DNA from 2 places in the Alkalibaculum bacchi genome. Region 1 is predicted to be linked to the other one. Evidence: riboswitches for the same ligand, from Rfam matches in the RefSeq annotation. Region 1 holds a riboswitch; the other holds the start of a gene.
The links. A riboswitch is a leader RNA that binds a small molecule or an ion and turns the genes downstream of it on or off. The one in region 1 is predicted to bind glycine.
Positions count from the first base shown of each region.

Region 2: linked by a shared signal. The riboswitch ahead of DES36_RS07285 (alanine/glycine:cation symporter family protein) and the one ahead of DES36_RS01735 (ACT domain-containing protein) in region 1 are both predicted to bind glycine.

Region 1 covers NZ_QNRX01000002.1:49,284-65,935, forward strand. The annotation lists gene ybeY (rRNA maturation RNase YbeY) at 1-421, opposite strand, end outside; gene DES36_RS01690 (PhoH family protein) at 880-1,821, opposite strand; gene DES36_RS01695 (sporulation protein YqfD) at 1,867-3,042, opposite strand; gene yqfC (sporulation protein YqfC) at 3,054-3,338, opposite strand; gene DES36_RS01705 (GatB/YqeY domain-containing protein) at 3,706-4,146, opposite strand; gene rpsU (30S ribosomal protein S21) at 4,158-4,343, opposite strand; gene DES36_RS01715 (histidine triad nucleotide-binding protein) at 4,464-4,805, opposite strand; gene mtaB (tRNA (N(6)-L-threonylcarbamoyladenosine(37)-C(2))-methylthiotransferase MtaB) at 4,815-6,119, opposite strand; gene DES36_RS01725 (16S rRNA (uracil(1498)-N(3))-methyltransferase) at 6,398-7,129, opposite strand; gene prmA (50S ribosomal protein L11 methyltransferase) at 7,131-8,072, opposite strand; glycine riboswitch at 8,634-8,725, shown strand; gene DES36_RS01735 (ACT domain-containing protein) at 8,955-9,224, shown strand; gene DES36_RS01740 (PFL family protein) at 9,238-10,596, shown strand; gene DES36_RS01745 (regulatory protein RecX) at 10,919-11,725, opposite strand; gene DES36_RS01750 (pyrimidine-nucleoside phosphorylase) at 12,082-13,401, opposite strand; gene DES36_RS01755 (hypothetical protein) at 13,760-14,368, opposite strand; gene DES36_RS01760 (FAD-dependent oxidoreductase) at 14,624-15,901, opposite strand; gene DES36_RS01765 (sulfide/dihydroorotate dehydrogenase-like FAD/NAD-binding protein) at 15,898-16,652, opposite strand, start outside.
Region 2 covers NZ_QNRX01000008.1:27,925-44,576, forward strand. The annotation lists gene DES36_RS07270 (uroporphyrinogen decarboxylase family protein) at 1-142, shown strand, start outside; gene DES36_RS07275 (GTP pyrophosphokinase) at 187-861, opposite strand; gene DES36_RS07280 (biotin transporter BioY) at 1,158-1,700, opposite strand; gene DES36_RS07285 (alanine/glycine:cation symporter family protein) at 1,913-3,307, opposite strand; glycine riboswitch at 3,414-3,496, opposite strand; glycine riboswitch at 3,500-3,574, opposite strand; gene DES36_RS07290 (DUF8180 domain-containing protein) at 3,846-4,166, shown strand; gene DES36_RS07295 (GNAT family N-acetyltransferase) at 4,342-4,596, opposite strand; gene DES36_RS07300 (hypothetical protein) at 4,952-5,161, shown strand; gene DES36_RS07305 (ribonuclease Z) at 5,421-6,374, shown strand; gene DES36_RS14790 (hypothetical protein) at 6,423-6,575, opposite strand; gene rlmN (dual-specificity RNA methyltransferase RlmN) at 6,785-7,858, shown strand; gene DES36_RS07315 (4Fe-4S double cluster binding domain-containing protein) at 7,845-8,510, shown strand; gene DES36_RS07320 (chromate transporter) at 8,679-9,266, shown strand; gene DES36_RS07325 (chromate transporter) at 9,263-9,829, shown strand; gene DES36_RS07330 (B12-binding domain-containing protein) at 9,964-10,260, shown strand; gene DES36_RS07335 (cold-shock protein) at 10,337-10,534, opposite strand; gene DES36_RS07340 (L,D-transpeptidase family protein) at 10,786-11,493, shown strand; gene DES36_RS07345 (TetR/AcrR family transcriptional regulator) at 11,816-12,400, opposite strand; gene DES36_RS07350 (cobalamin B12-binding domain-containing protein) at 12,719-13,357, shown strand; gene DES36_RS07355 (FtsX-like permease family protein) at 13,565-16,648, opposite strand.

The DNA.
Region 1 (16,652 bases):
GTTTTTCTTTTCCCCTCATAACTCGCTTGTCCTCTTCTTCCATATGGTCATAACCTAAAAGGTGAAACATACTATGAATTGTAAGGTAACACAATTCTCTTTCAAAACTATGCCTATACTCTATGGCTTGTTCTTGTGCTTTGGGAATAGAGATGATAATATCTCCTAAAAGAATCATCTCTTGACCTAAGTCATCATCATCTTCAACCATAGGAAAAGAAAGTACATCAGTAGGCGAGTTCTTTCCTCTATACTGTTTATTTAATTGATGAATTTCTTCATTATCTACTAAAGACAAACTAATTTCCACATTATCAGGAAATTCCTCTACCTTCAAACACTCCTGAGCACATTTTTCTAATTTTGCAACAAGCTCTTCATCTATTTCAATATCGTACCTATTATCGATAAATAATTCCATTAATCCTCCATGTTAGTTCTAAGTTTTATGTTGTAAGTTCTAAGTAAGACAAGATGGTAAGCAAAAACATACCTCGCCCGAAGGCGAGCAAATGTTACCCCGTATATTTTTTGAATTGATTTATGTTAACTAGTATTAGTATTTAGTTCTGTAAGATCCTTGGTCGCAAGCTCCTCAGGATGACCTAGGCAGTTAGTTAAAGCTGTCTCTTGGGTCTTACCCTAGCTACTGCTTTGTCATTCTTGAGCGCAGCGAAGGATCTCTGCATGCTAACTATAAATAAATTCACTGTATAAGAATTTAATATTAAATTGAACAATGAAAAATAAACACTGAATATTGAACAGTACAAATATGCGACTTTATAGTAAATTTCTTATTGCATTGTTAACTGTTCATTGTTCCATATTCATTGCTCACTGCGACGTAGTCGCATATTTGCTGACCACCTGACCACCTTATAAATGTTCATTATCATATTTATCATAAGCCTCTATAATCTTCTGAACAATTCGGTGTCTTACTACATCGTCCTTTGTTAAATAGATAAACTCGATGCCCTTAATATCTTTTAGAATTTTTTCTGCTCTTGTCAGACCGGAAACTTTGCCCATAGGCAGGTCAACTTGAGTAATATCTCCTGTTATGATTACTTTTGAACCAAAGCCCATACGAGTTAAGAACATCTTCATTTGTTCTGGGGTTGTATTTTGAGCCTCATCTAATATAATAAAGGAATCGTCTAGAGTTCTTCCTCTCATATACGCTAATGGAGCTACTTCAATTAATCCTTTTTCTCTAAAACGAGTATAGGCTTCTGCGCCAATTAAATCATACAATGCATCGTATAATGGTCTTAGATATGGATCTACTTTATCCTGTAAGTCTCCTGGCAAGAAGCCGAGTTTTTCTCCAGCTTCTACTGCTGGACGAGTTAAGATGATTCTACTGACTTCTTCTCTTTTAAAGGCCTTTACAGCCATAGCCATGGCAAGGTAAGTCTTACCTGTACCAGCTGGTCCAATCCCAAAAACAATTTCATTTTTTTCTATGGATTTAATATATTTTTTTTGTCCTAAAGTCTTACAGCGAATTTGCTTCCCTTTATGAGTATAGCAAATAATATCGCTCAATTTATCATAATCATTTTCATGATCTTTTTTTACTAGTTCAATAATATAAGATACCTTTTGAGAGTCGATTGGGCCGCTATCTTTAATGGTTTGCACCATTTTATCAATGGCTCGTTTAGCATTCTCGGTATTCTTCTGCTCACCAACAATTTTGAGATCTCCATCTCTAAATACAAGGTGTACATTCATTTGTTCTTCAATTATTTTTTGGTTTTCATCGTATTGGCCTAGCAATTTCATTAGTAGTTCCCCATCTTCAATGGTCATACTTATTGTATAATCTGACAAAAAGTGATTCCTCCTTAGTGTGTTTTAATCGAGGAGCTGCTCCTCACTTATTTCCTCAAGTACATGGACTTTTACCTCATATTTATTAATATTATTTTCTTCCTGAATAGAAACAATCTGTATATCCTGCACTTGACCAATTTCTCTGTATTTCTTTTTTACTTTTTCCTGTACTTCGTCTTCTAATTCCTCTTTCGATTTATTAACACAGTTTTCTTTTTCATAATACTTTATTTTATTGATTTTAACAGGAAGTTTAAAATCAAAAATATGAAGATTTGCCTCTTCACTGCTGTGATAATAATAGTTTTCGTCGCTATCGAGGAAATTAATCACTAAATCTCCGATATGTATTACTCTATTTATTTTATAGCGATCTTCATCAATCATTTTATATTTTCGTATATCGTATTTTTCTGTATAATCTACTAAACCCATGACCTTAGCCTTAGCGTGAATCTGATTGAAAAAGATCTCTTCTCCTTCATCATTTTGTTTAGAGGTGACTATTTCACCTTTTACTAATAAATCTCCTTTTTTCACTTCTTGATCTACTTCTACATTAGCAGTACCGTTGATAATTAGAATATCTTTAATAATAGCATCTTTTTTAGCTATAAGATCTACAGGAAGGGATTTATCATATATTTTTTCTATCTTTTTTGCCTCTACTAAATCAATAATAGCTTTCGTCCCATTAAATTCAATATCTATATATTCAAAGTTTTTATAATCGTTTAAAAAAGATGTTTTAATTTCTTCGATATCTACAGTACCTTTTAATTTCCAAGGTTTTAAACCTCTACTTGCTATATCCTCTATAATTTCATTTTTATCTACAGTGATATCACCCATTACATCGACGGTTAATACTAAAGAAGATATAAAACAAATGCCTAGTAAGACAAGAAAAGAAGTTATGACAAAAATTTTTCGCGTTTTTACTCTCCATTTCCATAATGTCATTCCTGATTTTCTTATGATTTCAATAGTACAAGATAACTGATCCGATAATTCAGAAACTTTTTTGTAATCCCCTATCTCTATTTTCGCGCTTATTTCCTCTGAGCTTATTCTAAAAATATCCCAGATCAAAATATTATTATGGTGGATAAGATTGATTAATCTCTCAAGATGTCTGCCTTTTATGTTAATAATAACATAACCTCTAATATAATGCCATAACTTAACAATGATCAAGTTAACACCTCCTATCCATCTATTTGTACACTCTCAAGCTTCCCCTCTAAGAGCACTTCTTCTTTAATGATATTTCTAATAAACAGATTTTTGCCAGTTATTACGATAATGCCAATTTTGGAGTTGACTCTTATTTTACTCTCACTGTACTCTATTATACCCTTATGATTTTCTATCCGAATTTGTGTACTTCCTACCATAGTCACTTTCGGCAGATTTAAGGTGATTTCCTTTGGTAACTCTAACGCATCACTTACATTTTCTTTTATATTTTCAATTTTCTCTTTTTTTCCCATAGAACCCCTCCATATGGTATCTCTCCATATGGTATCTTATGTTTAAGAATTTGTAGATATGACTTAAACATCATTGGCAGCTGCCAATGATGAGCAATCAGCGATCAGCTACTAGTTTATTGCATTCCTTTCGGGTCATTTAGAATTAGTAGTAGCATTTGCACAATAATTCACACATTGTTTAATGTATATAAGTAGAACTTCTTATTAAATAAAATAAATCAGAAGACAGAATATTGCGAGGTGGGATTAATTGACTACAAATGATAAGCAAGATACATAAAGCATTACAGCTACCTTTGGTAGCCATTTTGCTGGTTGATAGCTAAAAAAAGTCCGAGAACGCAAGTTCTCGGACTTTTTTAAACTACAGATTTTCTTTTACTATTTTATTGACCATTCCACCGTCAGCACGGCCTTTAATCTTAGGCATTACTATGCCCATGATTTTGCCCATATCTTTCATGGAGGTTGCGCCAACTTCATTTATCGCATCAAGTACAATGACTTTTAGTTCTTCTTCACTTAATTGTTGGGGAAGGTATTCCGTTAAAACTTCGATTTCCCTTTCCGTTTGATCGATTAAGTCTTGCCTATTTGCTTTTTGAAAATCTATAAGCGCATCTTTTCGCTGCTTTACTTGTTTCGAAATGATGCCGATAATGTCATCTTCAGACAATTCTCGTCTTTCATCTTTTTCGACTTGAAGTATTGCTGCTCTTACTAATGTGATGGCTGATTTTGCGATTGTATCCTTATCCTTCATTGACTGCTTTAAGTCAGCGACTAATTGCTCTTTGAGGGACATGTAAACACCTCTTACCTAAACTTTTTAGTGTTTCTTTTTCTAGCAGCTTCAGATTTCTTTTTTCTTTTAACACTAGGCTTTTCGTAATGTTCTCTTTTTCTAACCTCAGACAATACACCTGCTCTAGCTGTTTTTTTCTTAAATCTGCGTAGAGCATTCTCTAATGATTCACCATCTTTAACTTTTACTTCAGACATTTTCCACCCTCCCCTCTACTACATTAATGTAACAGATTGTTAGAGTTATTGCTACTATCGTAATAGCGGGCATTTAACACTATTATTATATAATATACAATTATATCATGTCAAATAATTCTAACCTGGAGGCCAACCCAAATTTCTTCCACCTAATAAATGATAGTGTAAGTGAAGTACCGTTTGTCCTCCATCTTCACCACAATTATTTACTAATCGAAATCCAGTATCTACTATGCCAAACTTTAAGGCTAATCGATTTGCAACAGTGTGTATTTGGGTGATGATTTCATTGCCAGCTGGTACGGTAAGCACGGAATCGTAATGCTCTTTTGGTATAAGCAAAAGATGTATAGGTGCTTGAGGATTAATGTCTTTTATGGCTATTACATTATCGTCTTCATAGACTATTTCGCCAGGAATTTCTTTACTTGCAATTTTACAAAACAAACAATCGTCCATATAAATCTCCTATTCTTTATGGATTCCATTGACAAAACCTGTACGTATTTCTTTAATCTCTACAGGAATTGTTTGATTGATCATATTTTTATTACTCTGTATTTTTACCAATATATAATTTGTAGTATGTCCCTGATAAATATTATAATCTTCTTTTGAGCTTTGTTCAATCAATACAGTCATTTTTTTACCCAAAAATTGTTTATAATACCTTTTTTCCAATTTGTCAGAAAGTTGAATAATTTCTTTACTTCTCTCTTCTTTTATAGACTCCGGTATTTGATTATCCATCTTTGACGCAGGAGTACCTTGCCTTTTTGAATATTTAAATACATGGAGTTTACTAAAGCCAATTTGATCAATAAACTCGTAGCTTTCTCTGAAGTTTTCATGGCTCTCTCCTGGAAATCCTACCATTATATCTGTGGTCAAAGATGCTTGGGGAAAAACTTTTCTAATATTATCTATAATGGTTTTATACGTTTTTGTGTCGTATTTACGATTCATTTTCTTTAGTACTTCATCACTTCCGCTTTGTAAAGATAAGTGGAAGTGGTCACACAATTTATCGATATCTTCTAAACCCATAATAAACTCTTCGTCTAACAACATAGGTTCTAAGGAGCCAAGACGAATACGCTCTATACCTTCTATCTTATTTAAACCTTTTAGCACATCAATTAAAGTAACACCCTCTAATTCTCTACCATAAGAAGATACATTAATACCCGTTATGACGATTTCTTTATAACCTTGTCCTGCTATTTGCCTGCCTTCTTCAAGAATATTCTCTATACTCCTGCTCCTTACTGGACCTCTGGCATAAGGAATAATACAATAAGAGCAAAAATTATTGCAACCCTCTTGAACTTTTATAAAGGCTCTCCCATGATCTTTTACCTTAGATATTTTTAATTCTTCATATTCTTTTGTCTTCATAATATCTTGTACAATATCTATATTGTGACCAGATACCTTTTTTTCTTCTACTAATTGGACAATTCGATTTCGATCTTGATTGCCTATAATAATATTGACTTCTGGAATCTTTTTTAGATCTTCAGGAGATGTTTGAGCATAACAACCTGTTACAGCTACTATAGCTTGAGGACTTACTCTCTTTGCCTTTCGTATCATCTGACGAGACTTTCTATCACCTACATTTGTTACTGTACAAGTGTTAATGATATAAACATCTGCTTGTTCCTCAAAACTCACTATTTCATAACCTGCTTTTTCAAATAATTCCATCATCGATTCAGTATCATAGGTATTTACTTTACAACCTAATGTATGAAAAGCGGCGGTTTTCATCTATATAAATTCTCCTTTTCTCTTAAATGCGTGGAATGCTGAAAGCGGAAAGCTGAAATTTAGCCACCAGTGGTGGCTGTTTTGAAAGATTCTTCGCTTTGCTCAGAATGACTAGGGTATTAGGTAGGGCTGGTGCTGTGAGACTTTAATTGCCAATGCTCATTCTCTTGGCTCTAGCTTATTCTCTTAGCTCTAGCTCCTTCTTTGTCATTCTGAGGCTTTAGCCGAAGAATCTTTAGTTTTTAAGTTTTTGCTGACCACCTGACCACCTAACCACCTTATAATTCAAAATGATAAACTAGCATAGAAAGTGCAGCCATGCCGGCTGTTTCCGTTCGAAGTATTCTTTTCCCTAAGGAAATGGATTTTGCTTTAAGTTCTTTTAAATACTGAGCTTCTTTTTCGGATATGCCGCCTTCTGGTCCGATTAATACGCCTATTTTCTGTACTTTATTATGTGCCTCTAAAATTTTTTTTAAATTGCTATCATCTTCATTTTCATAAGCTATAAGATTCAAATCATTTTTTTCAAATTCTTTATCTATATTTTTTAGCTTTACAACAGGCTTTATTATGGGAATAATGCCTCTCTTAGACTGCTTTGCTGCCTCTTCTGAAATTTTTTGCCATCGTTCGATTTTCTTATTAGCCTTTTTATCCATTTCTACAATCGTCCGCTCCATAATCACTGGCACAATATTTGTCACACCTAATTCAACTGTCTTCTGTACAATTAAATCCATTTTTGTAGCTTTAGGAAGACCTTGGTATAAGGTTATTTTAACTGGCATTTCAGAAGAATTTGTAGTTTTTTCTATGATTTCTAATAAGACTTGATTTTTGTCTATTTCTTGTACTGTGGCTATATATTCTAAACCCTTTCCATTGCTCAGCTCTACCTTTTCGCCTATTTTCACGCGCAAAGACTTGGTCATATGTTCATGATTTTCACCACTAATATATACTTGCTCGTCTACAATTTGATGATCTTCTATAAAAAAACGATGCATTTTATCCCTTATATTGAGCCATTATTGCCGCCCATTCTCCCATTCGTTGAACTTCAATTATTTCAAAACCATTACTTAGAAGACTATCTACTACTAATTCTACTTTACTTAGTATGATACCTGAAGAAATGAAGATTCCATTTTCCTTTAAACAAGGCTTTATTTGATCTGCTAATTTTACAATGACTTCCGCTAGAATATTGGCTACTATTACATCTGCTTTTTCATCTACTACGTCTAGAAGATCACCTTGACGAACATCGATAATTTTATCTAAACGATTGTGAATTGCATTTTCCTTAGCTACCTGTACTGCTAGAGAATCTACGTCTACTCCTATTACCTTTTTGCAATTGAGATTTGCTGCAGCCAAAGATAATATTCCTGATCCACAGCCTATATCAAAGACTATATCTCCTTCTTTTACGTGTTTTTCTAAATTGATGATACAAAGTTGAGTTGTCTCATGTAAACCTGATCCAAAGGCCATACCAGGATCCATTTCTATAATCAGATCACCTTCCTGCGATATATAGGGCTCCCAACTTGGTTTTATGATAAAATGTTGTCCTATTAAAGTAGGTTTGTAATATTGTTTCCACGAATTTTCCCAATCATCTTGATCCACTTCTGTAATTGTAGTTTCTACATTTCCCGTATTCAAACCAAAAGAAGGCAATTGATCAATCCTTTTTTTAATCTGAGCAATTGCTTCCTTTACATTTTCCGTTTCATTTATATACCCTTTAATTATAGAAACCTCTGGATCCATGTTTATTAAATCATCATCTATATAATCCCATAGTACTTCTTTGTTCTTTAATATAGATAAATTGTTTGGTGACTCTATTACTACTCCATCTGCACCAGCTTCATAAAGAATATTAGATATTGCTTCTTCTGACTCTGGAGTAGACTTTATCTTTATTTCCGTCCAAATCATTGTAATTCCTCCTAGAAAATACTATTGGTATATTATATATAAAGGAATTTCTTTGGTCAAGTGATAAGGTGGTATGAGGTGGTCAGGTGGTAAGCAAAACCAAAAAACAAAAATCAAAACCTTAAAAGACATAAAGTGAAATGGTTGGACGGTTGGATGAGAAAACCTTAATCAGCGGAATGCTGAAAGCGGAAAGCAGAACTTTTAAGTTGAAATGTTGGTATGTTGTAAAATTGGAAAAAGTAATTAGTTGGCTATGAAAGTATACTGGCCTTCAGACGAGATAAAGTTGGGAACGGTGCCTCACCGTTGCAACGTAACTGTTATCACAGTACTGATAACTTGTAGCTGTCCTTTTGACGCGTGAGGTATGACCCAAAAAACTGAACGCTGACGGCTGGTTGCTGATGGCTGATTTATCTGCTTTCCACGATAGGGTTTACAAATTCAGAAAATGAATTTACATTTTCTTCGTCCAATGCTATAGTTATAAATATAATTCATTATTCTACAAATAACTACATACTAGCTGGGTGAAATTAACGGGTAACTTTCGTTAATGGACAGGACTCTGGAGAGACTTCTAAAAGCACCGAAGGGGATAAAGCCATATTATGGTTAAAACTCTCAGGTAAAAGGACAGAGACAAAAGTATATTTTAACTTAAAATTTAAATTTACTTTTTCTTTGAGACTTCGGTCTCATTTTCTTTTTGGCTGAAAGCGGAAAGTATCTCATATTTATTAGCCCATCGCGGTCAGAGTTCCGCTTTCAGCATTCAGCTTTCAGCATATTAACAAGTTATCACTAAGTTTCTAACTTATGAGAAATACAGAAAGCTAGTAGACGTCAACTAGCGAAAATTCATGGAGGTGCTTTCATATGAAAGGTGTTATTACAGTTATCGGGAAAGATAAGGTAGGAATTATTTACAATGTTACAAAGGTACTAGCAGAGAAAAAGGTCAATGTAGAGGATATTAGCCAAACGGTTATGCAGAATTATTTTACTATGATGATGATGGTCAATCTTTCAAATATGGATTGTGATTTTAAAGAATTAAAGGATTCTTTAGAGGCATTAGGAGAAGAAATTGGATTGTCTATAAAAGTACAGCTAGAAGACTTATTCAAGTCCATGCATAATATTTAAGGAGGGTAATTTAGTGAGCTTTTACAGTAATATTTTTGAAACACTTCGAATGATAGAAGAAGAAAATTTAGATATACGAACGACTACCATGGGGATTTCTTTGTTAGATTGTATCGATTCTAGTGGTGAGCGCGCTAGACAAAAGATTTACGACAAAATAACGAATTATGCTAAAAACCTCGTTAAAGTTGGCAATGAAATTGAAACAGAGTTTGGTATTCCAATTATTAACAAAAGAATCTCTGTTACACCAATAGCTCTTATCGCAGCTGCTAGTGATGACAAAAATTACACTGCTTTTGCCAAAACCTTGGACAAGGCTGCTGAAGAAGTAGGTGTAAATTTTATTGGTGGATTTTCCGCATTAGTTCAAAAGGGCTTTGCAAAAGGCGATGAAATTCTCATTCATTCTATACCTGAAGCTCTAAGTGAAACAGAGAGAGTCTGCTCCTCTGTTAATTTAGCTAGTTCAAAAGCGGGTATCAATATGGACGCAGTAAAGCTTATGGGTAAAATCATAAAGGACACTGCCTATTTCACAAAAGATCGAGATTCTATTGGTTGTGCAAAGCTCGTCGTATTTTCTAATGCTGTAGACGACAATCCTTTTATGGCTGGAGCTTATCATGGTGTAGGAGAACCAGAGGTCGTCATCAATGTGGGCGTCAGTGGACCAGGTGTAGTAAAATCTGCATTAGAAAAAGATAAAGGTGCTCCACTAGATATCGTAGCTGAGAATATAAAAAAGACTGCCTTTAAAATTACTAGGGCAGGTCAAATCGTTGGAAAAGAAGTTTCTTCTAGACTTGGAGTTCCCTTTGGCATATTAGACTTGTCCTTAGCTCCAACTCCAGAAATTGGAGACAGTGTTGCAAGAATTTTAGAAGAGATAGGTTTAGAAGCTTGTGGCACCCATGGCACAACTGCATGCCTTGCAATGCTTAATGATGCAGTGAAAAAAGGTGGAATTATGGCCTCTTCTTCTGTTGGCGGACTAAGTGGAGCATTCATTCCAGTCAGCGAAGACGAAGGAATGATTCAAGCTGTTTTAAATGGAGCATTAACTTTTGACAAATTAGAGGCCATGACAAGTGTATGTTCTGTAGGATTAGATATGATTGCAATCCCTGGAGACACTCCGGAATCGACAATTTCCGCTATTATTGCGGATGAAGCAGCAATTGGTATGATTAACCACAAGACAACAGCAGTTCGCCTCGTTCCTGTACACGGTAAAACCGTTGGAGACACAGTGGAATTCGGTGGACTTTTAGGCTATGCACCTATTATGGCTGTTCATAAATTTAGTTCAGAAGACTTTATCAATAGGGGTGGCAGAATACCTGCTCCGATTCATAGTTTTAAGAATTAAACAAGGTGGTCAGGTGGTCAAATATGCGACTTACGTCGCAATGAATAATTAATAATGAATAATGAACAATGAAATGCACATGAGAGATTTACCCAAAAGTGACATATTTGTACTGCTCAATGTTCAGTGTTCATTTTTCAATATTCATTTTAGCTTTTAATCCTCTTTAAGTAGTTATCTTAGGTCCGCTTCGCGGACCTTTCTTTAAGTGCCGAAAGCACCATTGTTTGACCCAAAAGGAATGCTCAAATCTGATGGCTGATTACTGGACCGCTGATAGCACGGTTTTTTCCGCTTTCGGCCTTCCACTTTCTGCATATTATTAATCATATAAATCTACAGAACTAAGGTATTTTTTAATCACATCTACATCATATCCTTTGCGATACAAAGCTTCCATGGTTTTTTGTCGAACTTCTCGGTCACTTAGATTCTTTCTTTTGTACTTTTCTATGTACTTGTTCCCCAATTTTTCGAGTCGATCCATAAATACTTGGTCGAATTCTGTTTCCCGGGAAATAATCTTGTTACTTACTGTCCTTATATCTTCTGATTGATAGCCTTTTTGTAGAAAATATTGGCTGATTTTTGCCACCTTGTCCCGATAAGGCAGTTGATTGTATTTATCAGTAGCTTTTTCCATTTGTTTTTCTAAGTGATATATCTCTAAATCGTGTGGATAGCATGATTGCAATTGTGCAATAACTGATTCTTCTTCTAAACCCTTTTTTATGAGATAATACTTAATTTTGTTCTTAGATTGTCCTTCATTAATTTTACCTTTTATATATGTTTTAATGTATTGAGCATCGTTGACAAACTTGTAATCCTTTAGTTTGTCTAGAGTTATTTGAATTGTATTTTCATCAAAATCTTTGCCTAAAAGATAATTTTCTACCTCTTGTTCTGTTCTCATTCGAAAACCCAAATATTTTATTGCTAAATTATAAGATTTTTTTAAATTTGCCTGTTTTTGAATTTCTATAAGTTCTTTTTTATCTATTTCCTTTCCTACAGACAAGTGATGTAAAAAGATGAGTTCATCATTTACAGAACACAAAAATTCTCCATCAACAAAGAGATTATAAAATGTTCCATTCTTTTGTGGCTTTAGTTCTGTTATTTTCATTGCGAATACACCTTTCTTAGAAAGCGCTTCGCGCTTTCGTTCTACGTTTTAAGTTCTATGTTCTAAGTAAAAGCAAATATAATTTGCAATCAGCGTTCAGCTTTTAGTATTTTAGCTACCATTGGTAGCTGAATAATTTTAAGTTTTGACCATCAACTTTCTAAATCAAAATAATATTTTACAATAGATAAATCTTACTAAGGTCAAGCTCTAAGGTCTAAGATCCTTCGCTTGCGCTCACGATGACTACATAAGAACACTACTGCCTTAGTACTGGCGGATGGTCCCTGGACGCTGGTAGCTTTACTTCGAGTACGTACGTTTCCCCTTTAGTTGCTTACAATAATCTTAGACCTTTACTTTACATTACTTTTATCGTATATGCCATAAATAAGCTTTCTTTCTTCTATTGGTGTATCAGAGTACTGATAACATGTTTTTAGTTTTTCTATTGTTTGTTTTCCTCTTTCTTCATCATTGGCGTAAATTGTAGCAATAGCTTCACCTTTGTTTACTTGTTCGCCAACTTTTTTGTTTAAGTAAATCCCAACACCTAAATCGATTTTGCTTTCTTTATTTTCTCTCCCAGCGCCCAATAGTAAAGCACATGAGCCAACTTTTTCTGCTTCTATATGAGCGATGTACTGAGTATTATCTGAAATAAACTTTATTTCGTATTTTCCCTTAGGCAATGTTTCAGGATGAAGTACTTGTTCTTCTTTTCCCCCTTGTGCTTTAACAAGCTCTACGAACTTTCTAAAAGCTTCTCTGCTCTTGATTTTCTCTTTAATAAGATTTCTAGCTTCTTCACGTGTTACATTAAGTCCTGCTAATAGTAGAAGTTCTGAGCCTAATACAAGACACAATTCTACTAGATCCTCTGGACCTCCACCTTGTAGGACTTCAATAGCCTCTTTGACTTCTATGGCATTTCCCACAGTCCTACCTAAAGGCTGTTCCATATCAGATATGATTGCTACTACGTCCTTGCTCATATTTGTGCCAATATCGATCATTATCTTTCCTAATTCTACAGCATCTTCTTCTGACTTCATAAAAGCGCCATTCCCCATCTTAACATCTAAGAGAATTCCCTGTGCTCCTGAGGCTAATTTTTTACTCATTACACTACTAGCAATAAGGGATAGATTATCTACAGTTGCTGTTACATCCCTTAATGCATATATTTTCTTATCTGCTGGTGCTAAATCACCTGTTTGACCTGATATGGCTACGCCTATTTTATTTACTTGTTGGATGAAATCTTCTTCTGACATTTGAGTATTAAATCCTTCTATAGACTCTAATTTGTCAATTGTGCCTCCTGTATGGCCTAGTCCTCTACCTGCCATCTTAGCCATGGGTATACCACAAGAAGCGATTAATGGTGCTAAAATCAAAGTAGTTTTGTCCCCTACTCCTCCTGTACTATGTTTGTCCACAACTACCCCTTCTATTTGAGATAAATCCAAAACATCTCCTGAGTTCATCATCGCTTTAGTCAAATCAACTGTTTCTCTACGGGACATCTTTTTTAAAAATATAGCCATTAATAGAGCAGATGCTTGATAGTCGGGTATGGTTCCCTTGGTGTACTCTTTTACAAAATAATTGATTTCTTCCGTTGAAAGCTCTCCCCCTTCTCGTTTCTTCAGAATAATATCATACATCCTCATAATAATACCTCCACTGTATAAAGTATGCGAACTAATTTTTTTAGCGTTTCATCTCGTTGCGAATCTTTTTTGAATGGGCTGAAAGCAGAAAGCTGAAAAATAAGCCACCAGCAACCAGCTGGTAGCGATCAGTGTTTTGGGTCATACCTTATGGGTCAAAAATACAGCTAATGACTTTTTCCAATTTTGAGCCCTTTTGATTCTAAGTGGCGACAAGCTAGTTTCTACAGATTTTTCGTCGCTACGATCCTCAGAATGACAAGCAAAGGGCTGCAATGAAGTGTAAAGTTAATCCTGCATTTTGCATTTTGAATTCTATATCACCTACAAAGTTCCGCTGTCAGCTTTCCGCGCTCTACTAAATCAACTCTTCAAATCGATTTTCTGCTTCTCCCTTTGTCCAAATCACTTCCTTTTTGCCAAAGGAATAGATTAAAATATTGTGTTCCAAATCTATTTTCCAGTGATTTGCGCTCTCGTCGTAATAGCCCTCTAATAGAATCAACTCGATTACTCGATTATTATTTTCAAAATACTCTTTATAGGTTTCCATCAAATCTCCATCAAGGTATTTTGCATAATCTATAGCCATTGCTTTTAAAACCCATTCGTACCTTATATATGTTTTAATTAATAACCTAGTCAAATATTTTTCATTTATAAATAAATAATCTTTTTTCTTAGAAGGTGTATAATCCTCAACTAATAAACTGTAATTCTCTTCTTTTATCCATTGGAATTGTCCTTTTTCAATTGCTGGCGCAATAAGAGATATAAAATCTTCATCTGAAAGCATTCGTAGATACATATCGATTTCCGTATCCTTTAATTGTCCTTGACGATCTGCTGCCTTTATAATATCTGAAAAATTATTACGATTTAAACTTATTAGATTTGGTGACTCTTCTTTAAAACGAAATAATAGGTCGACAGTTGCATTTTCTAATATATCCGTTATATCTACCATAGCAATACCCCCTAATTTAGTTTTAAGTAGTAAATTCTAAGTTAAAGTATTTGTTTAGATGGTTTTATATACAACTTAGAACTTAAAACTTAGATCTTATTTATATCATTATAAAGTTTATATATAAAATATTCAAAAAAATAAAAACAATAAGGTACCCAAAGGCGACCTTACTATTTTTATTATAATATTTAATAAATGTTTTATGCACATGGTGTTCGCTATAGTGATAATTCTATAAAATAATATCTTATGCTACACTAATCTTTGAGCAAAAATATTTTCTAAATTTGATTTCTTCACTCTACTGCTAATCTCTTCACTATTAATGCTATATAAGCCTAATTCCTTCATTCTATTAAAATAACCCGCACCTGCAAATGTATATCTCTTTCTTTTTCCTTCAACAGTGTTCGTCATTTCACTTTCATAAGCTAGTAAATCTCCAATTGCTATGCTTCTTGGTAAGATAAGAAGAGGCATTCCAAGATGCCATCTGACTGCATTGTGACCTGCAAGAGATCCTGTACATATGGCTTCCGTGTGACCGACAAACAAACCTGATTTTTCACCTGCACAGAAAAGATTATTTAATCCAGCTACTTTCATATTATTTTCTCTGGGCGCTACAGAAAGATAACGGATAGAGTTTCCTTTTCCGCCTGCATATGGATCCATATACTGTGCTTTTTCTAAGCCTTTAATTTTTCGAAGTTTTTCAAGAGGATAATAGGAAGTCATCAGTTTAGCATGACCTGTATCTAATAAAACCACGTTTTCAGCAAATTCTTTTAATGCGTATTGCTGACATACCTTTTGGTTCAATTTATCCAAGTTTATATCTTCTGGTGGAACCTTTAGAACAACCACTCCTGTCTCATCTAATTGTCTTATAATTTCTGGTGATAAAGTTTCTTTTCCAAGCTTACAAGATCCGCTAAAAGCGCCATAAATATCTTCTTCTCTTTCCCCTTGTAAATCAGGGACTCCAGCTCTTGAACTAATACTTACTCTAGGGCCAAATGCAGGGCACCTGAGAACACACATAGAACAGCCATTTCCATACCTAAGACAATTGCCCATAGGTCCAGTAGAGCCTGTAGTTTCTATAAATACATCTCCAGAGACAAAACTTCCATCGTATAAGACAATTCCTACGATATGATCTTCTTCTTTTTTTACATCAATAACTCTAGTTTTAAGGAAAATTTTGATGCCCATGTTTTCCACATATTTTTTTACCATAGGCTCTATAATATTTATATCATATAACCAAGCGTGTTCGTGACCTGGAAAATCGATGTTTTTATGTCTTGTAGCTTTATCTGTTATAGAGATCAAATCTCCTGCACCTAATGCAATCAATTCTTCTGCTGCGGTATACCTTCCGTTATTTCTCATAATACCGCCAATATTACCTAAACCTAGGACTAAATCTGTCTTTTCATAAATTTCTACATCTGCACCTGCTTTTTTTGCCGTTATTGCAGCTGCCAAGCCAGACCATCCACCACCTATTATTACAACTTTCATATATTTCTTCTCCCTTCAAAAATATATTCTGGGTCTGTTTGTAATTTGCATAATCTTTTTACTACGTGTCCTTCGAATCTTGTGGTGCACGCTCCACAGACCCCTTGACCGCAGCACATTTTTGCATTATTACAGCAAGATGTTTTCGTTCTCCCATTAATATTTTTTAATATCTGTAGAATCAATATATCTGGCCCAGAAATATGAATATGCCCTACCTTATGATTTCCAATAAAATCTTCTAGTTTTTCCCCAAAACCCTGGGTTAAATCACCTTTATAAAGAGTTTCTATCTCTAATACATTACAAGGATATTTACGCAAAAAATCTTTGATAAATACATCTTCGTATTTTCCCTTGTCTATTACGAGGGATATATTATTGTTTTGTCTGTAGAGTTTTTTGAGTACTGGAATCATTGGAGCCAATCCAATAGCCCGAGCTACTAAAAGGACATTTTTGTTTTTACAAGTTCCTACATTCTTTAAACCTAAAACCCCATTCCAAAATGGACCCTTTACTAGTAATGTATCTCCTTCTTCTTTCTCATAAATTTTTTTTGTCTTAATTCCCTCAATCTCAATAATCATAAGAAGCCTATTCTTTTGAATATCACTCTCTACGATGGATATAGGAACATCAAAGTATTCTGTAGTTTCTGGTGTCCTTAAGAACGCATAGCTACCAGGAGAACACAGTTGTTTGCACAATTGGTGATTTGTTTCAATCACAAATTCTACTAAGCCCTTTT
Region 2 (16,652 bases), on a different contig from region 1:
CGTTGCAGCTGAAGTTCAAAAAGCTGTAGAGGAATGTGGAAAGCATTATTTTATTCCTTGTATCACACAAGGTGGACCGGGCAGTGTATACCTAGGAGTATATGAGGCAATAACGGAAGAAATCAATAGATTGAACAAATAAAAAATATATATTAAAAAAATAGATGAACTTCTTATAATGAAGTATCATCTATTTTTATTGTCCGTACTATTTATTTGTTTAATTCTTTCAATTTCATTGTTGAGAATTTCCATCCTTTTTTCTAGTTGAGCTGTAATAATGGCGGCTTCTCTAAGTTCGTCTATTAACTTTTGGGGAATATCTTTATTGTACTTATAAAAGATTTTATGTTCTAGACTTGCCCAAAAATCCATTCCAACGGTGCGAATCTGAATTTCAACATAAACTTCTTCTACTCCATCAGACATAAAAACGGGAATCTGCAAGATTAAGTGAAGGCTCTGATATCCGTTAGGTTTAGGATTTTTTATATAGTCTTTGCACTCGACAATCTTTAAATCTTTCTGGCTTTGAATCATTTCGCTTATTGTATAAATATCTGATATAAAGGAACAAACAATGCGAATTCCTGCTATATCCCGAATATTCTCTTTTATAGAAGCTTTAGAAATCTCTAAATCTTTTCTGTTTATTTTTTTCAAAATACTCTCAGGGCTTTTTACTCTAGATTTAACATGTTCAATAGGATTGTAGTCATGAATATATTGAAAATCTTGTCTTAAAATATTGATTTTTGTCATTACCTCTTCAAGTCCAAATCGATAGGACAATAAAAATCGCTTTAAATCTTTTTCTATGGTGTTTAGTTGCTCCATAGCTACTACTGGTTTTATTTCCATTATAAAGGTACCCCTTTTGTTTATTTATTAGAAAATGTATTGAAATCAATTCTATATAAGAAATTATATTGTATTTTGATAAAATAAACAAGATGCTACTCTGTAATGGAAACTTGATTGTATCGTCCGCAACTACCTTAGATGAAGTGGTAAGAGAAATCCTAGTGAATTGATGACATATTTATTCAATAGAAAATCCTACTTTTAACATTGGCTCCTGCTTAAGTCATCTTGAGCGAAGCGAAAGATCTTGACCCAAAAGGAATACCCTAATGCTAGTGACTAAAGACTAATGACTAGCGACTAATGCGATGCAGGCGCTCTTTTATTGGGTTTCCTAAAGCAATAGCAATACCTAATTTAATGCCATCGCCTAAAACATAAGGGATTACTCCAGCAAATAATGCAGCTTTAAAGGTTAGATTTGCCTGATATGCTAACCATAAGGTGCCTAATGCATATGTAGCCATAGTGCCTAGAATTAGCCCAAGGATTTGCATAGAGATCTTTCCATTAAATCTGTCTACAAAGTATCCTGCAATAAGAGCCATGAAAATAAAGCCAATGAGATACCCCCCAGTTGGACCTAATAGTTTTCCTGGTCCGGCTGTAAAACCAGAAAAAACAGGTATACCAACGAGCCCCATTAATAGATAAACTAAAGTACTAATGGTACTATTTTTACATCCTAATAAGATTACAGCAAAGTATATGGCTAGATTTGTAAAGCTAATGGGTACAGGGGAGAAGGGGATAGCCATAGAAAGTGGCCCTAATATGCACATCGTTGCAGTCATAAGACCCATAAAAGTAAGAGTAGTGGTTTTTTGATTTTTCATATTGATCCTTTCAAATATGTATTATTTATAGAATGATATCATTATAGTAAACTATAAAACCATTGTCAATCAAAAAAATAATCTTGGTTTACAATCAATGAACCAAGAAGTACATATACAAGGTTCAATCAAATAAAGAATAAGACGAGTTTATTACATTTTAATTCTTATTAAAAAAGGTAGATGACGAATCACCTACCTAAAATAATAAATTATATTTCATTTACAGAAGATATTGTTTTTGATAGCTTTGCTTTGCTTTTTTCTTTTGATTGCTGGAAGTAAATCTTCGTTTCATTATTTATAACATGTCTTAAACCTATGAGAGCGATTAGATTTGGTAAGGCCATTAGTCCATTGACGATATCTGCTAAAATCCAAATCAAATCTAATTTAAGAAACGCCCCTACAGACACTAACACAATAAAGATATATCGGTAGGGTTGAATCCCTTTTACACCAAATAAATACTCTGTACACCTTTCCCCATAGTAGTTCCAACCTAATATCGTCGTAAAAGCAAAGAAGATTAGGCCGATGGTGACGATATAAGATCCCCAACCACCTAAACCCTGTTTAAAGGCCATACTCGTCATGCTAGCTCCTGCATAATCGCCTTGCCATTGCCCTGTCATAATGAGGATTAAACCTGTCATGGTACATACGATAATGGTATCAAAAAAAGTTCCTGTCATAGAAATGAGCCCTTGTTTTACACAAGAATTTGTTTTTGCAGCAGCAGTTGCAATGGGGGCGCTTCCGAGTCCAGATTCATTGGAAAAAACACCTCGTGCTACTCCACTTCGAATAGCAAGCATTACACTTGCACCGAGAAATCCACCTGTTGCAGCTGTAGGAGTAAAGGCACTTTTTACAACTAGAATAATTGTTGAAGGAAGAGCTTCAATATTTAAACCAAGAATCAGTATTGAACTAGCAACGTAAAATACAGTCATGAAAGGTACGATAACCTCTGCTGCTTTAGAGATACTTTTGATTCCCCCTAGAGTAATCAGTGCAACGAGGACGGTGATGATTATTGCAGTGGCTAATATAGGAACATTAAAGGTAAGATTAACCGCTTCAGTGATGGAATTAATCTGCGCAAAAGTTCCGATACCAAATAGTGCAACTCCTATGCCAAAAAAAGCAAATGCTTTTGCAAGCCACTTATTACCTAAGCCTCTCTCTATGTAATACATCGGTCCACCGGACATTTCTCCGTTTTCATCTACGACTCTATACTTTACAGATAATAAGCACTCTGCATACTTAGTAGCCATGCCAAAGAAACCAGCTAACCACATCCAAAATAGTGCTCCAGGGCCACCTACTTTAATAGCAGTAGCTACTCCAACGATATTACCTGTACCTATTGTGGCAGCGAGAGCAGTACATAAAGCTGCAAAGCTAGACACATCCCCTTGTCCATCTTTGTCATCAGGATCCTTGGAAAACAGATAGCGCAAAGCTAAAGGCAGTTTAAATACCTGAATTAGTCCCAAGCGTAAGGTCAGATAGATTCCAGTACCTACTAATAAAATTAGTAGAGGGGGTCCCCATACAAAAGAGTTAATTTGTTGCAATACATTTGTTGCATTTTCCATTTTTATCCTCCTTTTTAATATTGAATTGTAAAAGAAGGCCTCTAAAAGACAAAGGGACCAAATCTACGTGATTTGGCCCCAAAATTCAATAACTTAAAAGATTAAGCTCTGTCCTTTTACCTGAGAGTTTCACTGATTAAATTTTTAATCAGCTTGCTCCTTCGGTGCTCACATTGAGGCTCTCCAGAGGTTCGTCCAATTATGGTCCTTTTGCCTGAAAGCGTAACTTCTTCGGCGGATGATACATCTCTCTCCCATAATCTTCATCCGAAATTCAATTGTCAGTAATACAAAATGTGATGATAATTATACCACCTCTTACAAAAAACCTCAACAAGTTAATGTAGTATACTTAAAATAAATGATTTGAATAATTAAAAATTCTTTACTAGGTATTTAGATAGAATTCTACTATCTTATGACAATAGATATAAGTATTGGAGACATGTATTTGCCCATAATAGGAAAAGCATTGAGCGCAATCTGCATTATTTTATGATATAATATATCTGTAAAATCACACGAAGGAGGAAAGAATATGGTTCACAATCACGATCATTCACACGAGCACGGTCATACTCATTCTCATGAACACAGTCACTCACATGATCACAGCCATGGTCATTCACATGATCACACTCATTCTCACGAATCAGTAGATGCTGATTTTAAGAAATTAAAAATACTTCTAAGTCATTGGGTAGATCACAACGAAGATCATGCAAAAGATTTTAGCGAGTGGTCTCAAAAGGCAATAGCTATAGGGAAAGAAGAAACAGGTAAAGCTATTGGCGAAGCCGTAGAATGCATAAAAAAGGCCAATGAATTTTTAGCAATAGCAAAAGAAAAAATAGAATAACTGATTTCTGAAGATGAGTAGGTATTGTACTACTCATTTTTTAATGATAAAAGTACACTTTTCCATTAAGTATTTATTTTAATACAGCTAACATACCTATTATTATTCATGACCTAGAGATTTTACATAGAACATACAATGTAAAACTTAGAACTAGGGATGACGAGGTCATCCCTTAAATAAATTTATCTGCAAAACTACATATCGACTCCACATAAAAGTGATTTCCTTTTGCATAATCTAAAGCTTCTTGAACTAATTTTTCACCTAAAGATTGTCCTCTGTAGTCGGGGGTTATAACAGTAGATAAAATCACAAAATTATCTGTATTATTTACATCGTATTTTAATTTTCCAATTTCGATTCCCATTTCATTTGTTATAATAAATCGATTTTGATTCTGCAAATGTTTGATTGTATACTTTTCCATATATCTGTCTCCTTTATCAAATTATGAATACAACAATCTAACTACCTATTCTTAGTTTTAGCTATATAATTATGAATATTCACAAAATCTGTCCTTTGTATTATATGTCATATCTACACCTCATTATTCTAATCTCAAAATACGAATACGCTAATTTTAATTTTTGATAAATTCAATAATTGTTTTGTTTTCCTATACTTACATCGTTTACTTTGGTTAAATAGGCAAAGAATAATACTTGTAAAGAATAAATTTATTTTGAAATTTATATTTTGAGAAATAAAATTTGCCTATTTTGAATTCATTTAAGAGAAGAACAGTACCGAGAAAATATTTTTATATGGAGGTCAATTATATGAAAAGCAATTACTCAGATTCAGAAAAACGTAGACTATTAGATCTAAAAGAAAACCTTAAGGACGTTGAGCTTGAGAAAAAAATGACATTTGATCAAGATGGGTTGCATCTATGGAGCAATGAAGTATCAGATCAATTTTCAGAGTTTGATAAGGAAATTGAAAGCTATAAAAAACAAATTGCAAAAGCAGAAAATAAGCATAAATAATAAAACCAGGACTTGCTATATAAAGTAAGTCCTGATTCTATATTCATACTAAATAAGTGAATATTACTTATTTAAAAAAGCAGATCAAAAGAAATATGCAAGGGATAGGAAGTTGGAACGCTAGGGTCTATGCTTTGATTTATCATAGTATTTTTCCGATTTAACCTCATATCATATGATATGAGTAGTAATATGAAATGGGGAAATAAAAAAGAGTATTGAGTAATTTATTAATACAAAAAATGATGAAGGTGAACGTATGATTACATTGAAGATATTAGGATGTGGTGGAGGAATGCCTATGATAAATAGATTTTTATCTTCCACCTTAATACATTACCAAGGTAAAAAAATACTTTTAGACTGTGGTGAAGGTACTCAAGTAGCTATGAGGAATAACAAGACAGGTTTTAAGAATATCGATATAATATGTATCACTCATCTCCATGGTGATCATATATTTGGTTTACCAGGTTTATTATCAACTATGGGAAATAGCGGCAGAACTTTACCTGTAACTATAATAGGGTGTATAGGAATTAGAGATGCAGTGAAAGGGCTGCTTAGTACAATAGCATATCTACCCTTTGAATTAATAATAATTGAAAATCCTAAAAATCCATTATCTATCACTCATTCATCTCATAGACTGGTGGTCGAAGAGTATTCCATAGTTAATGAAGCAGAAATCATTTTAAATATATTAGAACTAGATCATTCTTCATCCTGCATGGGATTTAGATTTGACATTATAAGAAAAGCTCAATTTAACCCAGAAAAAGCCATAGCTCTTAATATACCTAAACAATTTTGGTCAACACTACAAAAGGGACAGACTGTATCTTATGATAATAAAGTTTATGAGCCAAACATGGTATTAGAGAATAAAAGAAAAGGATTAAAAATTTCCTATATAACGGACACTCGTCCTATTGAAGCAATTTCAGATTTTATTAAAGGTAGTACATTATTTATTTGTGAAGGTACTTATGGAGATGATGCTGATTTAAAAAAGGCAATAAAAAATAAACATATGACATTTTCAGAAGCAGCAGGACTGGCAAAATCAGGAGAAGTAAAAGAATTGCTTCTAACACATTTCAGCACAGCCATAGAAAATGCAGAAATCTATAAAAGTTTTGCTGACGATGTTTTTGAAAATACTGTAATTGCTTATGATGGTTTTGTAAAGAAGTTAAGCTATAAACACTAGAAAAGCCACCTGTAACAGATGGCTTTCTTATGTTCTCTCTAGTGTTAGTTATTTTGTGAATAAGATTACTAACAACAAGAAGAAGAACAATAATGTTTCATTATCATCTCCGCAAATACCACAGTTATCAAATAATACAATTAACAATAAGAAGAACATTAATAGTGTAGAACAATCAAGTTCATCAAAAAAGCAAGACATTTTACAACCTCCTAATTATATTAAATTTCCATATATAGTACGTTAAATCATTAAAATTGGTGATAGCTTTTAATTATTTTTGTGCTAGGTTTTTAACCTGTATAATATGCGAATCAGCTGAGGCAATATGCGTCATATTTATAATATTATGATAATATGATATTATGATAGAGCAACAGTAGTTTTCATAAGCGAAGAAAGAGGACAAGATGGATAAAAGAAATATATACGATTTGACATATAGTGAATTAACTTATTGGATCATAGAGAAAGGTCATACAAAATACAGAGCATCTCAAATTTGGGACTATCTTTATCGCAAGAGAGTTTTTGAATTTAAGGATATGGTAGATCTAAAAGAAGAGTGTTTGCAATTACTCGAAGAACATTTTTATATACAATGTTTAACTTTATATGAAAAGCAGGAATCAAGTGATGGAACTATTAAATTTTTGTTTCAATTAAAAGATGGTCATTTAATTGAAACGGTTATGATGAAATACGAGTATGGTATATCTGTTTGTGTCACTTCCCAAGTAGGTTGTAATATGGGTTGTAGTTTTTGTGCAAGCGGTTTACTGAATAAAGAACGAGATCTTTCTAGTGGTGAAATGCTAGAGCAGATTATGGGGGTACAGCTTTATCTAGACAATAAGAAACAAGATGAAATGGTAAGCAATGTAGTAATCATGGGTATAGGAGAGCCCTTTGACAATTTTTCTAGTATTATAAATTTTATAGAGATTATATTAGACCACAAAGGTCTTGCTATTCCAGGTCGCTGTATTACAGTTTCTACAAGTGGCATTCCAAGTAAAATCTGTAAATTTGCAGAGATCAATTTGCCAGTAAACTTGGCCATATCTCTTCACGCCCCTAATGATGAAATGAGAACAAAAATTATGAAAATCAACTCCACATATTCAATAGAAAAGCTCATGGATTCGATCAAGTATTATATTAGCAATACAAAACGCAGAGTGACTATTGAGTATATCCTACTAAAGGAAGTAAATGATAAAAAAGAAGATGCTCTAGAATTGGCTTCATTGCTAAACGAAATAAAAGATAAAATTTACGTGAATCTAATACCTTATAATCCAGTAGATGAACGCAGCCAATACAATAGAAGTGAGCATTCTTCTCTATTGTCTTTTTATGATACCTTAAAAAAGAGCAATATTAATTGTAAAATACGTCATGAACATGGCACAGATATAGACGCTGCCTGTGGACAATTGAGAATAAAAACAATATTAGGTGATATACATGAACGGTCATGATTTAAAAGAATTTATGAAAGAATTGGGAATAAGCCACGTGGGGTTTAGTGATGTGGAGAAAGTAGTACCCTCAAATTGGTCAAGATATCATTATGCGATTTCTCTAGTGGTTCAGTTATCCAATGGAATTATTGATGATATTATAGATGAGCCAACAGATACATATTTTTCTCACTATCGCAGTGTAAATTATCATCTCAATGAAGTGATGTTAAAGACGACCATTGCTCTTCAAAATTGCGGGTTTGGTGCAATACCTATCCCGGCATCTCAATCATTACACAACAAATCTTATTATGGAGCCTTTCCTCATAAGACTGCAGCAACTCTTGCAGGTCTGGGGTGGATTGGCAAGAGTGCCTTATTTATTCATCATCAATATGGTCCCAGAGTTCGATTAGGAACCATACTAACAGATATGGAATTGCCAGTAGGCACTCCTGTTACAGAATCTTCTTGTGGTAATTGTAAAATCTGTGTGAATTCCTGCCCTGCTATGGCTATTCAAGGACAAAATTGGATCCAAGGTATGGAGAGAAAAGAATTATATGATGCTCATGGCTGTAGCACTCATATGAAGGAACATTACCAACATATAGGTCGAGGCTCTGTTTGTGGTATTTGCATTAAAACGTGTCCTGTAGGAAGATGAACTGCAAATATTGAACAAGACTTTTTTTAGTGAGTGGATTGGACCCCTACTGAAGTTTAGTCGAGTTCATATTGTAATTAACTGTCTTGAGCATACTCCGCCTATAGAGGTAATGTTCTTAAGGTGGATTCGCTCAGTGGTAAAATCACGAAAGAAAAAGGTGTTTATATGGTAGACAGAATAAAAAATCATCCATTGTGGAATCTATTTAAAGAGATTTTTTTAATTAGTGCTCTAACTTTTGGAGGGGGCTATGTTATTGTTCCATTGATGCATAGAAAATTTGTCGACGAATTAAAATGGATTAATGAAGAAGAAATGATTGATATCTTGGCAATGTCTCAGACGAGCCCAGGAGTCTTCACAGTAAATGCTTCTATTATGGTAGGTTATAACTTATTTGGTCTAAAGGGTTCTATTGTGGCAGTGACAGCAGCAGTTCTTCCACCCTTGGTTACAGTAGCCTTAATCTCAACCTTTTATACCCTGTTTAGTGACAATATTATTGTACGCAATGGATTAAAAGGCGCTCAAGCTGTAGTAGGCGCCATTATGATTAATGTACTCATAAATTACTCGGGAAAAATTCTAAGGGATAAGTATTGGCTTCCTATTTTGATTATGATCTTAGCCTTTGTTTTAGATTTTATGTTAAACATTAACACAGTTCTTATTATTTTCCTCTGCGGAGTACTAGGTACGGTAATACAAATGATTTTATTATCTAAGAAGATGGGAGGCTCAACCAAAAAATGATTTACCTATTACTATATTTTGAGTTTTTTAAAGTGGCCATTTTCACCTTTGGGGGAGGATACGCTTCTTTACCTTTGATCTACGATGCGGTAGTTCAAAATAATGCTTGGATTACAGCACAGCAATACGCGGACATCATTGCCCTAGAAGGAATGGCACCAGGACCTATGGCAATTAATGTTGCCACCTTTGTAGGTACTTTAATTGCAGGAGTGCCAGGTTCTATTATTGCTACACTAGGTCTGTGTACTCCTGCTATGTTTATATGTATTGTAGTAGCACGTTTTTATTTAAAATATAAAGATCAAAATCTAGTGCAAAGCCTCCTATCTTCCTTAAGACCTACAGCAATAGGCTTAATCGCTGCTGCAGCAATTACTATTTTTTTAACTGGAATCTTTAATAATGGAGATGGAAGTATTGTTATGGAGAACTTTAATATATGGTCTGTTCTCATTTTTGTTGGTGGATTGTATTTACTTCGAAGGAGTAGGATTAATGAACTCTGGCTCATCGTCATGGGATTTGGATTAGGTGTTATTTTGTATCCATTCGTGTCATAAAAGCAAAGTGTGAGGGATTAAATTTTGTCTTGAGATTTACATTATTATAAAAAAAGCAGAATATTGGAGCCCTATGTCGAATATATATTAAATATATTAAAAACTGTAGCAATTGTAAAAGGAGAAAAAGTGCTATGAAAACTATAGGGGTAAAAAACAATGAATGTATCGTAGATTATGATGAATTATCAAAAGTTGTAGGAAATTTAGACAAAGATCAAATTATTCATATATGCCAAGGTTTTGTAAATGGCGATTTAGATGACGATATGAAAGAAGTTTTTATAAAAGCTATGAAAGATGGAGTAGACCGTGTAACGAAAAGATTTGAATGCGGAGAATATAATATTAAGGATATTATATTTATGAGAGATATTTTAGATAAAGTGATGAAGATGATTGAAGTGGCCATGTATCGTAGTTCGTTCTAACCTTAGAATCTCCTGCATCAATTCTAAGGTCGAAAATAAAAAACCGTATGCTATTTAGCATACGGTTATATTCTGATTAAAGAACTGAAATATTTTCAGCTTGAGGACCTTTAGGACCTTGAGTGATTTCAAAGCTCACTTTTTGACCTTCTTCTAAAGTTCTGAATCCGTCTGAATTAATTTGAGAGAAATGTGCGAAAACGTCTTTTCCATCCTCTCCTGTAATAAATCCATAACCTTTGTCTGAGTTAAACCATTTTACTGTACCATTCATGTATGTGTACCTCCTAATTTATATTCCTTAAATATATGAAATATCTATAACAAATACATTTCTAATTAGGATAATACTCATTCATGAGAACTAATTGAAAACATTTATGTTAAATTTATTTACTATTAATTTAAGTACTTGTTTATAGTATCATATTTTATTATAAGTGTCAAACAAATAATTCTTTATCATTTTTAGCATTACTATTTCATATATTAATAGGGAAAATGTATTTGAAAAGGGGTAGAGATATGTCTGTAGATAACAAAAAAGCGGTAAATCCTTTTAATAACTTAGTTCATCCCTCGAGAGTAAAGGCTGTTTTACGAGAAGGCGCTATTATGAGGGCGGAAAATGTGGACAACTCTCAGACTGTAGATACTGTCTCTTCAGGAGAAATTGTGACAATACAGCAAGACCGAGGATATCTTTGGTATCAAATCAAAAAAAAGAATGGGAAAGTAGGTTGGGTACCAAGAGAAGTACTATATATCCCAGAAAATGAGCCGACAAATAGAAACCAACTTACTAAAGAAGAAATAGAAGGCTATATCAGATGGAAAAAACTAGATAGCAAAACAGATACTCTTATTTGGGTAGATATTGATCGTCAATTAACTTATGTATTAAAGAAAAACGAAGACACAGAATCGTGGCTATTAGAAAGAACAATTATATGCTCTACTGGAGAGAATAAATCTCCTACAAAAACAGGAATATATAAAATCAAAGATAGGGGAGAGTGGTTCTACTCTAATTATTTTAATAGCGGCGCAATGTATTGGGTTCGCTACTGTGGCTCTTATCTTTTTCATTCTGTAGCCATGGATAAAGATAGAAAGATTACCAATGATACTCTAGGAAAAAAATCATCAGCCGGTTGCATCCGAATGAGCGTAAATGACAGTAAATGGTTCTATGAAAATAGCCCAGAGGGAAGTACAGTCTTTGTGTATTAAAATAGGTGGTAAGGTGGTAAGGTGGTAAGGTAGTCGGGTGATCAGCAAAACCTTAAAGGCTGGAAGTTAATGGCTGGTTTGTTGGACGGGAAAAAAGTGGAAAGTGGAATGCGGAAAGCGGAACTTGGTAGGGTGGGAGGAGAATGTCAAAAGTAATCAAACTCGACTTTAGACGAGAATAGGCAAGGGCGAACTGTGTTCGTTCCTTGCTTTTTGAGTATAGTAGCACAAGTTTTTTTGATTCGAGCCGCTGGCTCGTCATCCTGAGCGTAGCGAAGGATCTTTGACCTTAGAGGAATACCTTGATGCTAGGGACTAGCGACTAGAAATCAGGCGCTTTAAGCATTGGCAGTAGGATATTGTAGTAGAAATTATTTAATTCCATTTCAACATCTATATTCTTTTGATAGTAACTCCAAAGGCAAGCCAAGCCTATTAAATAAGTATAGATAAAATTGCCTATTTCGCTTGAGTTAATTGTAGGGGTAAAACAGCCCTTTTGTTTTCCTTTATTTAGGATATTTTCTAGGATGATTTTTTGAGTCGTGTGAGGAATGAAATGACCTTTGCCCGAATAATCTGATTGTATAGGCAGCATAATAGTCGCATTTTGAAAATCCTCTAATCTAAAATGATTTAAATACCAATCAAATATGGCCCTTAGTTGTTCGTCAGCTGGTAAATGTATACAATTATTATAAAAAGTCATCAAGTCACCTTCTGTATTGCGATAGCTTTTTAATAATAAATCAGACTTTGATTTAAAATAATAATAAAAGGCGCCTTTTGTTAAACCTAGCTCTGTACATATTTCATCTATAGTTACATTGTCGTAACCTCTGTTTTCAAACAATTCAAATGCTTTATCTTGCAATTCTTTTTTTGTACTCTTTCCTTTATTAGCCATAATATCAACCCTAAAAATATATTTGTTTTATTAAGAAATACGAAATGAAATTAATAATTAAGTCTGGGATTGTTTACACTTTTCATAGAAACCTTTCTACTTTCTTATATTAGGATGAAAAGTAATGTAATTTTACAAAGATTATTTGCTGATATAGATATTATAACAGATTTTAGAAGGATTTTAATGTATTAGTGAAATTTTGTATGAATATAATTATAAAAATGTTATAATATATAATAATATATTGACATACGTACTTGGGTATGTTAATATATACTTGAACATACTTGAGTATGTTATCAAGGAGGGTATATGATGATTGATTTGAAATCGTTGACACAAGCTGTAGGAGATCTGGATGAAGAAGTGGTATTAGATACGATTAAAGAATTTGTTGCTACTAATCCAAGTGAAGATGAAGGACAAGCAGCTGTTGCAGCTTGCCAAGATGGTATGGCAATCGTTGGGGATTTATTCGAACAAGGCGAATATTTTGTAGGAGACTTGATATTTGCTGGAGAATTATTAACTGAAGCAATCAATGCCTTAAAACCAGTAATCGGAAACGGAATTACTTCTAAAGCTGGAAGTATCGTACTAGGAACAGTACATGGTGACTTACATGATATCGGTAAAAACATCTTTAAGAGCATGGCTGAAGCAGCAGGATTTGAAGTATACGATTTAGGTATTGATCAACCAGTGGAAGCTTTTGTAGAAAAAGTCAAAGAAGTAAAACCAAATATCGTTGGTATGAGCGGCGTACTTACACTAGCTCTTGAATCTATGAAAGATACAGTGGATGCATTAAAAGAAGCTGGTGTTAGAGATGATGTTAAGATTATCATCGGTGGAAACCCAGTAACAAAAGAAGCTTGCGATCATATCGGATCTGACGCATTTACTACAAATGCAGCAGAAGGTATTAAAATATCTCAAAAATGGATTTCATAAATAACCTATTACTATAGTTATCAAAATAACCTTATATACAACAAAATTTGAGCGGAAAAAAGAGGAGATAAAAATTTTTATCTCCTCTTTTTTCTTTGCAGAAAGCGGAAAAATTACTTCCTGCATCATGTAGTATTTATTAATTATCTTTGCTAGGGAAGTGACCCTAAAGGAATACACGGATGCTAATGACTAGAGTCTAAATTATTATTCAACAGATTTTAAAGATTCTACCATGTGTACTTTCTTTAGCTTAAAGTGTACTGCAATATTTATAATGATTGAGAACAGTAAAGTCAAGATTGCTGAAAGGATGTAACTTTGTACTGTAATGTTTCTTCCAAACATCAAATCATTCGTTTCTGCCGTTTGCATGACGAATTCATGAAGAAGAGTTCCTAGCCCACTTCCTACAAGGATACCTATCAAAGTAAGTGCAATATTTTCTCTGTAAATATAAGCAGACACTTCATTGTCGTAAAAACCAAGAACTTTTAGGGTGGCAATTTCTCGTATTCGTTCATTGACATTAATATTTGTCAGATTGTACAGCACGACAAAAGCTAGTAAGCTAGCTGATAGGATCAAGACCAGCACGACAATGTTTAAGCTTACGATCATATCATCAAATATTTCTACATTATCTAGGGTAAAATGAACCCCTACTATATCATCAAATTTCATGAGCTTTTCAGAAAAATGATTTCTATAGTTTTCTGAATCGTCTTTTAGATTTGAGAGAATGACATTGTTGGTAATATTTATATCAAAGCTCTGCTCGTAATAGTCACGGGTCATATAGACATAATGAGAAATATAATTTTCTGCAATACCAGTTATTTCAAAATGTAGAGGTTTATTATCAGAGTCTTCTACTAGAATTTCATCACCAATATCAAGGTCTAACAAAAGAGAAAGCTTTTTTGTAATAACTACACCATCTTGATCTAGTTTGATTGGTTTATGGTTTTCATGTGTCCTTAAATGGATAAATTCACTTATCTTATTTTCATCACTTGGCACAAATATGGTGACTGGATAATCTGTTCCTTGGCTTGAAGCTTTTGTACTATTCGTATAAACTGGCAAATAATTTGTAATGTTCTTCTCAGATTGAAAAACCTTGCGGATTTCATTCATGTCTGCATCGTCTTTTAGTACCGTCATCATTTCGTAATGAGAAATCTCTCCAAATTGCATTTTAGAAATATCTGATATGGAATCTTTAACACCGAAACCAATCAAAATTAAAGATGTACTTCCAGCAATGCCAATAACGGTCATAAGCATTCTCTTTTTGTAACGAAATAAATTTCTTACGGTAACCTTAGTAGTAAAACTCATTCGATTCCATAGGATGGGTATTTGTTCTAGGAGTACTCTCTTTCCAGTTTTTGGAGCCTTAGGGCGCATAAGAGCTGAAGGTGGCGAAAGCAATTCCTTATAGCAGGCTAAGTAGACAGACAAGCTAGTACATATAAGAGCAGCTAGAATAGAATACAGAGCGAAGTCCATATGGAAGGGTGTAATAACAGAAGGTAAATCGTACATAATTCCATAAGCTGTAAAGATTACCCATGGAAAAAGGCGAAATCCTACTGTAAGACCCAATATACTTCCTACAAGACTAGCTAAATTTGCATAGAAAAAATATTTAGAGACAATAGAACCCTTGCTATAACCTAATGCCTTTAATGTCCCTATTTGCATACGTTGTTCTTCAACCATTCTAGTCATAGTTGTTAAGCTTACTAAAGCTGCAACGAGCAAAAAGAAGACAGGAAATACTTTAGCTATAGCATCAATTCGATCTGCATTTTGACCAAATTCTGTATAACCCGGGTTGTCGGCTCTAGTATTGACATACCAGATTGGCTTTTCGATATCTGAGATCTCCTTTTGTGCATCATCAATTTCCTTTTGGCCATCCTCTAATTCTTTGTTTGCTTTGTCAATTTCTTTTGTAAACTTATTTTTTTCATTCTTTAATGTTTCTTGAGCCTTTGCGAGCTCTGCCTTCCCTTTATTAATCTCAGAGATTCCTTTTGTTTTTTGTGCATCAAGTTCTTTTTGTCCTTGATTAAGGCTACCTTTGCCAGCATCTATCTGCTCTTTTGAAAGAGAGAGTTCCTCGCCCTTAGCTTGTAATAGTGCTAAGGCTCCTTGATACTGTCCTAAGGCTGCTTCGTATTCTTCAAGGGGCAAATTATCCTTATTTTCATTTAAGGACTTTATGTTTGCTTCTATTTCTTTTACGCTTTGATTATACTGAATCAAACCTTCTTCATAGGCTTTTTGTCCTAAAGAAAGCTCCTCAAGACCTGCATCAATTTCCTTTTGGGCGCTATTAATTTGGGACCAAAAAGAATTTTCTTGATTTTTTAAGGTTTCTAGACCATCGTCAATTTTTTTCTGAGCATCCCCAAATTTCTTATTGGCTTTTTTAATACCGTCCTCTAATTCTTTTCTTCCATCTTGTAGTTCACCTTTTGCATCGTCTAATTTGGATTGGGCTTCAGAGAGAATTTCGTTATATCTTCCTTCTTCTCGAACACCAGCGGTTTTCTCTAAAGATTTTACTAATTGGTCAACCTTGTCTTCATAAGCAGATGAGTAGCTAGATTGATTTTGTGCTGATTCGCTGAATAAGTAAACCTCAGTATATACGTCTAACAAAACATCTTCTTCTGGGATCATAAGATAATAGTCTATTGAACCATTTCCTATTGACGAATGACCTCTTTCATAGGAAATATACTGTGGGCTATATATGGTTCCTACGATGGTATACTCATCTTTTACTAAATTATCAGAAAGATCTTTATCTTCATTTGTAAGTTTAATCGTGTCGCCTATATTGTATAAGTTTTCTCGAAGAAATGCAGATTCTACAACACACTCTCCAGATTTTTCAGGCATACGTCCTTGGACGATTTGTACACTATTGATTTTTGTTGACTTTGATAATGTATGTACTCTTACAGTATCTTGCACGTAACCTTTTTCAGCGTATACATCTAGAAAATGAGATGGATATACATCTATGTCATGAGCAGTTTTTTCTATTGCGTCTATATCTTTTTCGTCAAATCCCATAGTAGAAAGGATTCGAATGTCCATTAATTGTTTTTCGTCGTAATAAGTATCAGCGGTTAATTTCATATCTTTGCCACTAGCTTTAATTCCAGCAAAGAAACCAACTCCTATAGCGATAATGGCTAATATGGATATAAAACGGCTAAAACTTTTTTTGATCTCACGTAGGGTATCTTTTACTATAGTATTTTTCATATAG